DNA from 2 places in the Fictibacillus sp. 23RED33 genome. Region 1 is predicted to be linked to the other one. Evidence: riboswitches for the same ligand, from Rfam matches in the RefSeq annotation. Region 1 holds a riboswitch; the other holds the start of a gene.

Region 1 (4,796 bases):
GCTTTATTGGTTAAAAAGGAAGAAGTGTTGATCTTCAAGCATGGCATAGCCGTTATTCGTCCTGATCGAACAGAGGTAGAAGAATAACAAATAAAAAGACCGTGGGTGCAATTCAATTACACTAACGATCTTTTTATTTTTGTACTAGCGTTATGACTGAAATCAAGATTAATATTCAATAAAATAGGCATAATATTTGAAAAATAATATTCAAAAATGAGAAAGAAGATATGAATACTCTATACAAATCTAGTTAACATAAAAATCCTTTGCGGAACCAAAACAAAAAACAAAACCCTGAATCCAGCCATTTTCGGCGAAATTCAGGGTTTTTGCGTTCGGGAAATACGTTCAAAAAAGCTACATAATTAAAAATTACGATCTTCCGTTTTCTCTCGATTTCATTGATTTGCTTCGTTGAAAGATTACCCCTAAAAATAGGGAAACCACTCTGCGTAAAACGTGAGATAGCCCCATAAAAACGCACCAGCTAATAAACCACAACTGACTAAGAAATTAAATACTTGTCTCGGCAACCAACGAAATAACATCCTGATCAGTACAGCAATCACAACTAATATAACAAATAAAAAAACGAAAGGAATCACAGAAATAGAAAGTTCAGCATCTCCAAGTAAATTACTTCCCATTATAATCACCCCTAATAGATATCGGGGTTCAAAAACATAAATGAAGTATACTCTCTAACTAATTTCTAATCTTAAAAAATATCTCTAACGACTCACGAATAGAGAATAGAATACTTTAAACAATAACCATAATCGTCTATACAACTTGTCCCTACCGGCATAGCATATAGGAACCGGATCCGTTCAATAGGGTCGGATTATTTTTCTAGGGGGGGAATAATCATAGGCTATAGAAACTGTTGTTGTCGTAGAAGACACGAAAGAAAATGCGAACCTTCTCGTACCGTTTACTACAAGTGTAAACGATACGAAAAGAAAAGATGCAGCTGTCATCGTAACCATCACTAAGTTCGATCCGTTTTACAAGAGAGGAGTCTATAAAAAGGCTTCTCTTTTTATTTGTCAGGATTTAAAAAGACCGCGTTCTGTTTGGAGAACTCGGTCGGTATACATTATTATTTAGAGTGGCAACATCGTTTTTTACAAACGATAGGTGGTAGTGAATGTAGAGGTCTGATCAAAGGAGTCTTTTTCAGACATGGACACTTTCTTTTTTTCATGTTTTCTCCCCCTTAACCGGCAGCTGAAAAAAACCAATACAGCGCTGGTGATATCAGGGATGCACTCTATCGGTCATACCTTTACTATATGTGTACAACCTACTGTGTGTATGATTCCACTCGTTTCTATGCAATTAAGATGCGCTGTAACTAAACATCGCACAATCTTATAACATAGCTTCAAAATCAGATATTGTTTCATCTATTTCTGATTTTGTAACGTTTACTATTTTTTGCAAGTCCTCTGTTATATGATTAACGGTTAAAAGTTCTGCTGTAATGTTTTTGATGTTTAAGTCAACTTCTTGAATTGCTTCCTTAGAGTTATCTGATAATTTCCTTACTTCTTGAGCTACAACATTAAATCCCTTTCCGTATTCTCCAGCCCGAGCTGCTTCTATTGCTGCATTTAAAGCTAATAAATTTGTTTGTGAAGATATATCTTTAATGAGTTTTGATGTTTGACTAATTAAATCAATTTGTTTTTTTAATGACTCTAATGCTTTTATTTTTTCATTAGAATTCATGATTACTATATCTACTAAATCATTAGGCATCTGTTTTAATTTAGAGATAATGTTTGTTGTGCTATTCTCTCGATTTGTAATATCTGTTGCGATTTTCAGGACTGCACTTACTGCTCCTTCGTTATCTAAAATGGGAATATATGTTACTTCGAGCCAAAGTATATTTCCATTTTTATCAATGCGTTCAATCTTCTCTTGAAATTTTTCACCTAACCTAAGGTTTTCCCATAATTTTATGTATTCTTTGCTTTCTCTGTATTCTTTTGTACAAAAGCTTTTATGATCCAATCCTATCATTTCATTACGTCTGTAACCCATCGTTTGAGCGAAATTGTCATTCACCCAAATAACTTCTCTGTCTAAATTAAATTCAATCATTGCTAAGTTGATTTCGAGAGCAGATACAAGCGCATTTAAATCTAAAATTTGGGTACTAGTCTTAATCATTAAGTGTTCCTCCCTATAGTCGGTTGCGCTACTCACTCCTATTTTTCCAAGCGCCCAAATACAGAAAAATGATCACAGTACCTTTTATTTAAAACATCGTCATTTTTAGATAAATATTTAACTTTAGTTCTTCACTATTCCCATTTACATATTGTTCTTGCTGGAAAACTCAATGTCTATCTGTAGGAATCTTTTTTCTTAAGAAACCTAAACGTAACTTTTTATTTATGTAGCACATAAGATATAAAGACCCAATCCTTATCGGGGGAACCTTCCTATCCATACCCTCCTACCTGGCTTCGGGAGGGTTAGAAAAATAGGACAAGACCGTTGTAAAAATATCAACTTTATACACATGGTGAATTTTAACTTTTCTCCATTACAATACAAATTACCATCTAAAAAAACAATGATCCTCAAGAAATGAGAGAATATATAATTCATGTATGAAAATCAAGAGAATAAATAAATATCCTCATATAAAGACATTAAATAGCCCTTGAATACACGTCGCAAAATTTTACGCATTTCAAATCAACACGAACTAAAAATCTCTTAAAACCAAAATATGAGCTTCTCAGAGCATGTACTAAAAACTACTTTGTTGCTGCTCTTAAAAAGAGTGCCAGAAGACCTCACAGACCCGTGTACGTTGGGTGTGTGAGGTCTTCTGGTGTTTACGATATTTTATTGAGCAGCATCAAGCCTTTATCCATAAGGAAAAACACCGAAATCGATGCGTAAATCATATATAAATTGATTATCCTTTATGTTATCTATCCATTTACGTATGTAATTACTACTTTCCTCTGCCTATAAACATACATAAACTCACTTCATTAAATATTTTTCCATGTTCTTAACCTAACCAAATAAACAAACTTAAATGGATTTTTCTTCATTGTTTTATAGCTATAATCTATAAGATTAAACCTTACCAAAAAGTAACCACTTCTAACTAAAAAACAGCCCGACCACCAGGTGTTCAAATGACCCCACATAGGATGATGTTGCCTGTGTGGGGTCATTTGATTTTCGAAGCGATAGCAAGAAAAAACCTGGTGTTCGGGCCCGTCATAGAAGGAAAACTTAGACTTGCAGCTCTGTAAAAGAAAAGCATAAGTTATTAAACAGATATTAAAGACTTTTTAAACCCTCAATTAGCGATGTCTTCTCCAATATTCCACACCATAATCTAAAGCAATACAAATAAAGATACAACCGATTAAAACAATAGCCTCAATCAAAAGAATCCTCCCCTTATAAAGTACGCTTAACTTATACAGCCCGTACTGCTGAACTACAAACAAATACGGATCTACACGAGTGACTACAAACGTAACATCCGCACGCTCAAACACAGAGAGTGATACAAACTGAGGTTGTAGATGTAAAAAGGTACGAATAAAAACAGAAGCCCCATAAAGGGGCAGGGACTACGTCCCCTTAATATAAAGAGACATACCTGTCACATACATTTTTTTACAATTTTAAAGCCTTTTGAGTAACTTACTTACATAAGATCTTTCAATGTTTAATAGTTTCGCTAACTCTTCGTGTGTTGTATCTGGATATTTATTTATAGCTTTCTGCAACAACCATAGCTTGTCCTCTGTCTTTTCCTTCTGGGCATCAAGATACGCTTTACGAGGCTTCATTCCCTCTCTTCGTCGTTGTTCTCTTTTAGCTTCAGTATTACGTTTTCTCTTCTCGTTACGTCCAATAATTGTCTGCAGCTGTACCTGTTCGTCTTCCGTGATATCGAGCCATCCGATGATTTTAGCGTTCTTTAGGTTGTAGCCGGCTCCTGGATAGCCTTTTTCTTTGGCTACAGTGTTCGCCTCTTCGCTATTTTTGGCTTTCCATGCCTTCTCCGCACTCTTGGTGGCACGAATCACTTCTTTTTCAGCCAATGGTTCCAAAAACTGTGAGTTATAGATTAGTGTTTGCCTTAAAGCTTCCTCCGGATCTGCCACATAACAGCACTGCCAGTATCGATAGAGAAAGAGAATGGTCTCTCGGTATCCTTTTACATCAAAGTTTCGCAGTTCCACAAGCTTCACGAGATCAAGCAGACGCGCATGGTGTAATGAGTATGTATTAAAAAGCCTTTCAACAGTCTTACGACGTCCTCGTGTCTTTTTCTTTGGTTGAAGATCTGGTAAGTATTCGTTTTGAATATCACGAAGTACGTATCGATAATCATGCCGGTATTGAACTTGGACAGCTTCTCCGTTTTTGGAATTAATGCTGCCATCAAGACGGAATACACGTGCAGCATCCGTCGCTCGTGTGTCTCCGCCCATTGCTTTCAACTGTTGTACAAAATGATTTTGAACAGCTTGCCACAACGGAAGGGCTTGGTAAGGTACAGGATCAATCAGCCAGACTAAAACTACACCTCTACCTGAGAAGATAATAAGGCTAGGTTCTGGAATACTTTGATTAAAAAACTCTAATTCTAGTTTTCCGATGATCCATTTCGGATCATAGTTTAAGAGATAACAATCCAGATCCACATATAACGACCGCAATTGCCGTATGAGCTCAATTTGGCGTTGAGGCTTATAAAAAGTGTTCTGAGAGAAATAAACGTCCTCTCCGAGCCATTT
Region 2 (4,796 bases), on a different contig from region 1:
ATTTTTCGTGCAATTTCTCTACCATCTTCAGTAATTTCCAAATAGACGATCCGACGGTCTGAATCTGATCGTACACGCTGAATATAATTCTTTCCAACAAGCCGATCCGTAACCGCGGTAATATGGCTTGATGAAACTTTTAATTCGTTAGCGATTTCGGAAGCCATCAGAGGACTTTGAATAAATAAAGTCTGAAGAACAGCAAACTCATTGCTTGGGATATAATCTGAGTACACTTCGTTCAAACCTTTTCTTAACGTACGAAAAAGTCTACGTAAACTCATTTCCAATTCGCGCTCTAAATCATTTCTTAATGGGGTTTGTTCTCTATTTTCCATTTTAACACCCTTGCTTTTTGTTTCTTCTTCTACTAGTATATGATAATTTATATTTAATAAGAAAGAAAGCAAAAGGTTTGGGGAGACACGGATTATGAAAAATTCAACATTATTTTTTGTGCTTTTAGGCTTTGGATTTTTGATCGGAGCAGCTTACTGGGTTTGGGCGATCACAACACAATCACAACCAGGTGGAATGTAAAAAAATGAGCCGTAATGGCTCTTTTTTTGTATAAACAAACACTTCTAATTTAAATAAATGGGAGGTGTTGGTATGAAAGTAAAGTATCAGATTACAACTAAACATATTAATAAAGAATGGAAGCAGCGTCCAGGAGGTAACCGTATACCACGCTATGCGGTTGCGCACGATACTGGTAACCCTAACTCTACGGCTCAACAGAACTACGAATATTTCAACAGCAGACAACTAGAGGCTTCTGCACACGTATTCATAGATGATAAACAGATATTGATGATCATTCCATTGCAAGAAAAAGCTTGGCACGTTCGCTCTAACGTATCGGATGCTAATGAATGGGCGATTGGAGTAGAGTTATGCTATGGACCTTCCATAGATTTTAACAAAGCTTACAGCCGTTATGTATGGTTTTTTGCGTATTTATGTGAGATGTACCAATGGGACCCTGCGCGGGACATAAAAGGGCACTTTCAGCTAGACCCAAAAAGAAGGACAGATCCTTTAAACTGTTTTCATCAATATGATAAAACATTTCCATTTTTCATTGAGGATGTTAAGTATGAGCTAAAAAAGTTTGTTGTTAACCAGAACGAGTTTAAAGAACTTGTCACTGCAGAAGAAAAGCTCTATAAGGTGCAGATTGGGGCATTCACATCTAGAGAGAATGCCGAAAACCTTTCTCGAAAAGCTAAATCTGCAGGATTTGCTGTTCATATTGATTACTCCTAGAAACAATCAATGCGAAAACAGCCTCGAGAGTAGTTGATTTTCATTCCAGGTAATAGTAAATAAAACAAAAATACTTGCCTCTTAAGTAAGGCAGGTATTTTTTTCTAGTATAAAAAGAACGTTTGTTCGCATATAATATAAAAAAGGAGGTTGCTTCATGACTAACTTATTAATGAGATGCATTCAAGAACGGGTTGGAATAGAAATGATCTACCTCTCGCAAAAAGGTGATATCTCGCACCGTTTTGTAATTCCATACTCTTTCGACGGTCATATAATAAAGGGATACTGCTCGGCAAAAAAGCAGATTCGAAGTTTTCACATAAGAAACATATTATCCGTACATTCACGTTTTTTGTCTTCTTGAGATTGGGGGGATTGTCGTGCAATATGGAAGCGAAGAAGAGCGTTCGCTTATTGAAAAATTTGTGATGTATCCGATTTTACTTACAGTGTTTAATCGCGATCTGCAGATTATTTGCGGCTCTCCATTTAAATTGAGACAGCCATACGTTGCATTAGTAGAACAAATTATGAATCAAATCAGCAAAGATCTATTTGATGTACGAATTGAATTGAGAAAAAGAAGAATTAAAGTTATGGATGCACGCCGTGAGGAAGATATTACAGAATATGAAATCTTTATTAGGGGTTATCGTGAAATTATGAGGTTTCCAAACATTCATCTAAAAAACAAAGCAGAAACACTTATGCTTTCTTATCTACAAGTGACCGTAGAATAATGGATAAAGCATGCCAGTTTCATTTTCGATAACATCTGTATACAATGAACGTATTGCAGAAACATAAGATGATGATAATAGGATTAGAATTTGAATTGAGGAACCTTATGGAACACTTTATCCAGCTAGCTAGACAATTGAACAGAGAAATAATGATTGAAAGCCGCAGCCCATTTGATCCGGTATGTCCGGTGAATACACCACACCCTTGGCAGATGCTGGGCTGTGGGAACTATGCAGCGGTGTTTTCACATCCTGAACATCCAGCATATGTAGTTAAGATTTACGGCAGGGATGAGCATGGATTATTAGAGGAAAAAAAGGTTTATGATCGACTAGGAACACACCCTGGATTTTCTGTTTGTTATTATTCCGAACAACGTTTTTTAATCTTAAAACGTATTGAAGGAATGACTCTGTACGACTGTGTGCATAAAGGTGTAAAAATTCCTGAAAATGTGATTTATGACATCGATGAAGCAGTGAGGCATGCAAAAGACAAAGGATTGTTTCCTAACGATGTACATGGAAAAAATGTCATGATATCCAATAATAGAGGAATTATTGTAGACGTATCTGATTTTAGCCGATACGAAACTTGCAGGAAATGGAAAGATTTAAGGAAAGCTTATTTTACTTTTTACAAGAAAACGCTGTATTACTTTCCAATAAAGATTCCTTATATTGTTTTGAATGGAGTAAGGATTGGGTATAGGTACTATAGAAAGTTAAAAATATCCAAAAAACAAAGCCTAAAATAATAGGATTAAAGAACTATTAAAATCATTGGCACAAATTACCTTAGTAGGATATAATAACTATAAATCAATAAAAACCTTTGTTATTAAGGGCAAACCAGTTGAAAAGCTGGGACGCAAAGCTATGGGCCTAAAGTATGGTGAACATGCAATGGCAGCCGGTTGCCAAAGGGAAACGGACTCGTGTTTAGACACAAGCGTTTCTATGAAGCTTTATTCTCGTATTTTGTAGTTTCTCTGCAGGAATAATGTGTTCATAGAGGTTAAAAGTATCTAAAACATAAATTGAAGCCATTCCCTTTATTAGGTGATGGCTTTTTGTATGTAATTTTTGAGGGATTTGAGGGGTTGTAGAATGGAAAACTTCCAACTAGACTTACGCGCACTCAAAAAAAACTTGTTACCAGAATTTATGAAGTCTATTCCAGCCATGATACATACACACAAAGAACATCTAAGAAAAAATGAAGACTTTCATACGTTTCTAAACGGTTTTGTTGAGCAATACGAGAAGATACTAGAGAAATTTTTACGCGGGATTGTACATGCAGTGTTTTTAGAAGAAGAACGATTCAAATCCTTTTTAAAACAAGGAGAGCAGAAAGCGTTTCGATCAGGTATTCATTTTTTAAGGCATCAACGAATTCCTCATCAAGCACTTGCGTGTTTTACAACGAGTATTAGTGAATCCGTTTTATTTGAAGTGAAAAAAGCAACGTCCAACGAGCCGTTAGTTATACAACTATTTATGTTAGATCGCTGGAACCGGATTTCTCACCATGCTGTTACAGGATTTCTAAGCGGTTTCTCTTCTCAACAGTTTAAAGATCTTAAGGAGATTAGCATTCGTGATCCATTAACAAATCTGTATAATCGTCGCTACTTTTATGATTGTTTAGAAAAGGAGCTAGAAAAGGCAAATAGACTTAAGCTTCCTCTTACACTTGTCATGTTTGATATCAATAACTTTAAATTAATCAATGACGAGCTAGGGCATCACGCGGGTGACGAGATACTTCAGCAGATCGCAGAACTTTCAAAGCGACTAAAATTGTTCTCTGGATTTAGATTCGGTGGAGATGAATTTGTTTTTCTCTTACCAGGAATTACTGAAGATGAAGCATACATCTTAACTGAAAAACTAGAAAGTCAGCTTATCGTTTGGAATGAATCCATCTCATTGGCATATGGTGCAATAGAATTACTTGCAGATGCATGTGAAAACATAGACTATTACCTGCAGCTTGCTGATGAGCGTATGTACACGAACAAAAGAGCTAGAAGTGAGAATAAATCACTGATTTGATCATGTAAAATAATGGGCCTTTCTGCTATGTTTTTCGCAGATCGTATAACGTAAAGGAAGTTGAATGCATGAAAGATTCATTTACGATTACGGAACACCGTTCTGAAACCATATCATCTTTGTTACGGTGGTTCTTTTTAATTCTTTGCATACCTGTTTTTTATTATCAACCTATATCAAGCGTTTTGAATTATGAAACGGAAACTTTTCCGATCCTTTTTATAATCGGCATTATATATATGACATCCACACAAATTGTATTACACCGATTGCCAGAGACGTCACTGTACTACCGTGTTTTTACAAGAGGTGGAATTGTTTTTGATTGTCTTGCTTATGCATGGTTGATGCAGCTTACTGGTGGAGCTGATAGTGCGTTTGTTGCTGTTGGTTACCTAATCGTTATCCATGCTGCTCTGTATTGGAGGTTAAAGGGCGCTTTTATAGTAGGAACAGTGAGTTTTACCATTCTCTGTTACTTTTTTATAAGAGATAGTGGGTATATGAACACGCTCTCTTCCTTTGAATTTTTAATGAAGAGCATCTTCTTATGGTTGATCGCTTTTTACGGCGGTGTGATTGCCTCAAAAGAAAGACAATATTATTTCGAGAAGAATATGTATCAGCTTCAATCTGAACAAGACTATTTAACAGGTTTGCTGAATCATCGGAAATTTCAAGAGGACGTATTGGAAAAAACAAAACAGAATAAACCTTTTA

Evidence for each region. Region 1 has a riboswitch for cyclic di-GMP ahead of IHV09_RS22735 (methyl-accepting chemotaxis protein). Riboswitches for the same ligand answer to the same signal wherever they lie in the genome.
Region 2: another riboswitch for cyclic di-GMP. It lies ahead of IHV09_RS04265 (GGDEF domain-containing protein); the one in region 1 lies ahead of IHV09_RS22735 (methyl-accepting chemotaxis protein).

What each region holds. Positions count from the first base shown of each region.
Region 1 covers NZ_JACZDX010000017.1:4,809-9,604, reverse strand. The annotation lists gene IHV09_RS22060 (hypothetical protein) at 432-650, opposite strand; gene IHV09_RS22735 (methyl-accepting chemotaxis protein) at 1,378-2,184, opposite strand; cyclic di-GMP riboswitch class II at 2,193-2,276, opposite strand; gene IHV09_RS22050 (replication protein) at 3,675-4,796, opposite strand, start outside.
Region 2 covers NZ_JACZDX010000001.1:795,741-800,536, forward strand. The annotation lists gene IHV09_RS04245 (MarR family winged helix-turn-helix transcriptional regulator) at 1-338, opposite strand, end outside; gene IHV09_RS04250 (N-acetylmuramoyl-L-alanine amidase) at 613-1,269, shown strand; gene IHV09_RS04255 (hypothetical protein) at 1,653-2,012, shown strand; gene IHV09_RS04260 (serine/threonine protein kinase) at 2,120-2,773, shown strand; cyclic di-GMP riboswitch class I at 2,852-2,940, shown strand; gene IHV09_RS04265 (GGDEF domain-containing protein) at 3,126-4,076, shown strand; gene IHV09_RS04270 (GGDEF domain-containing protein) at 4,145-4,796, shown strand, end outside.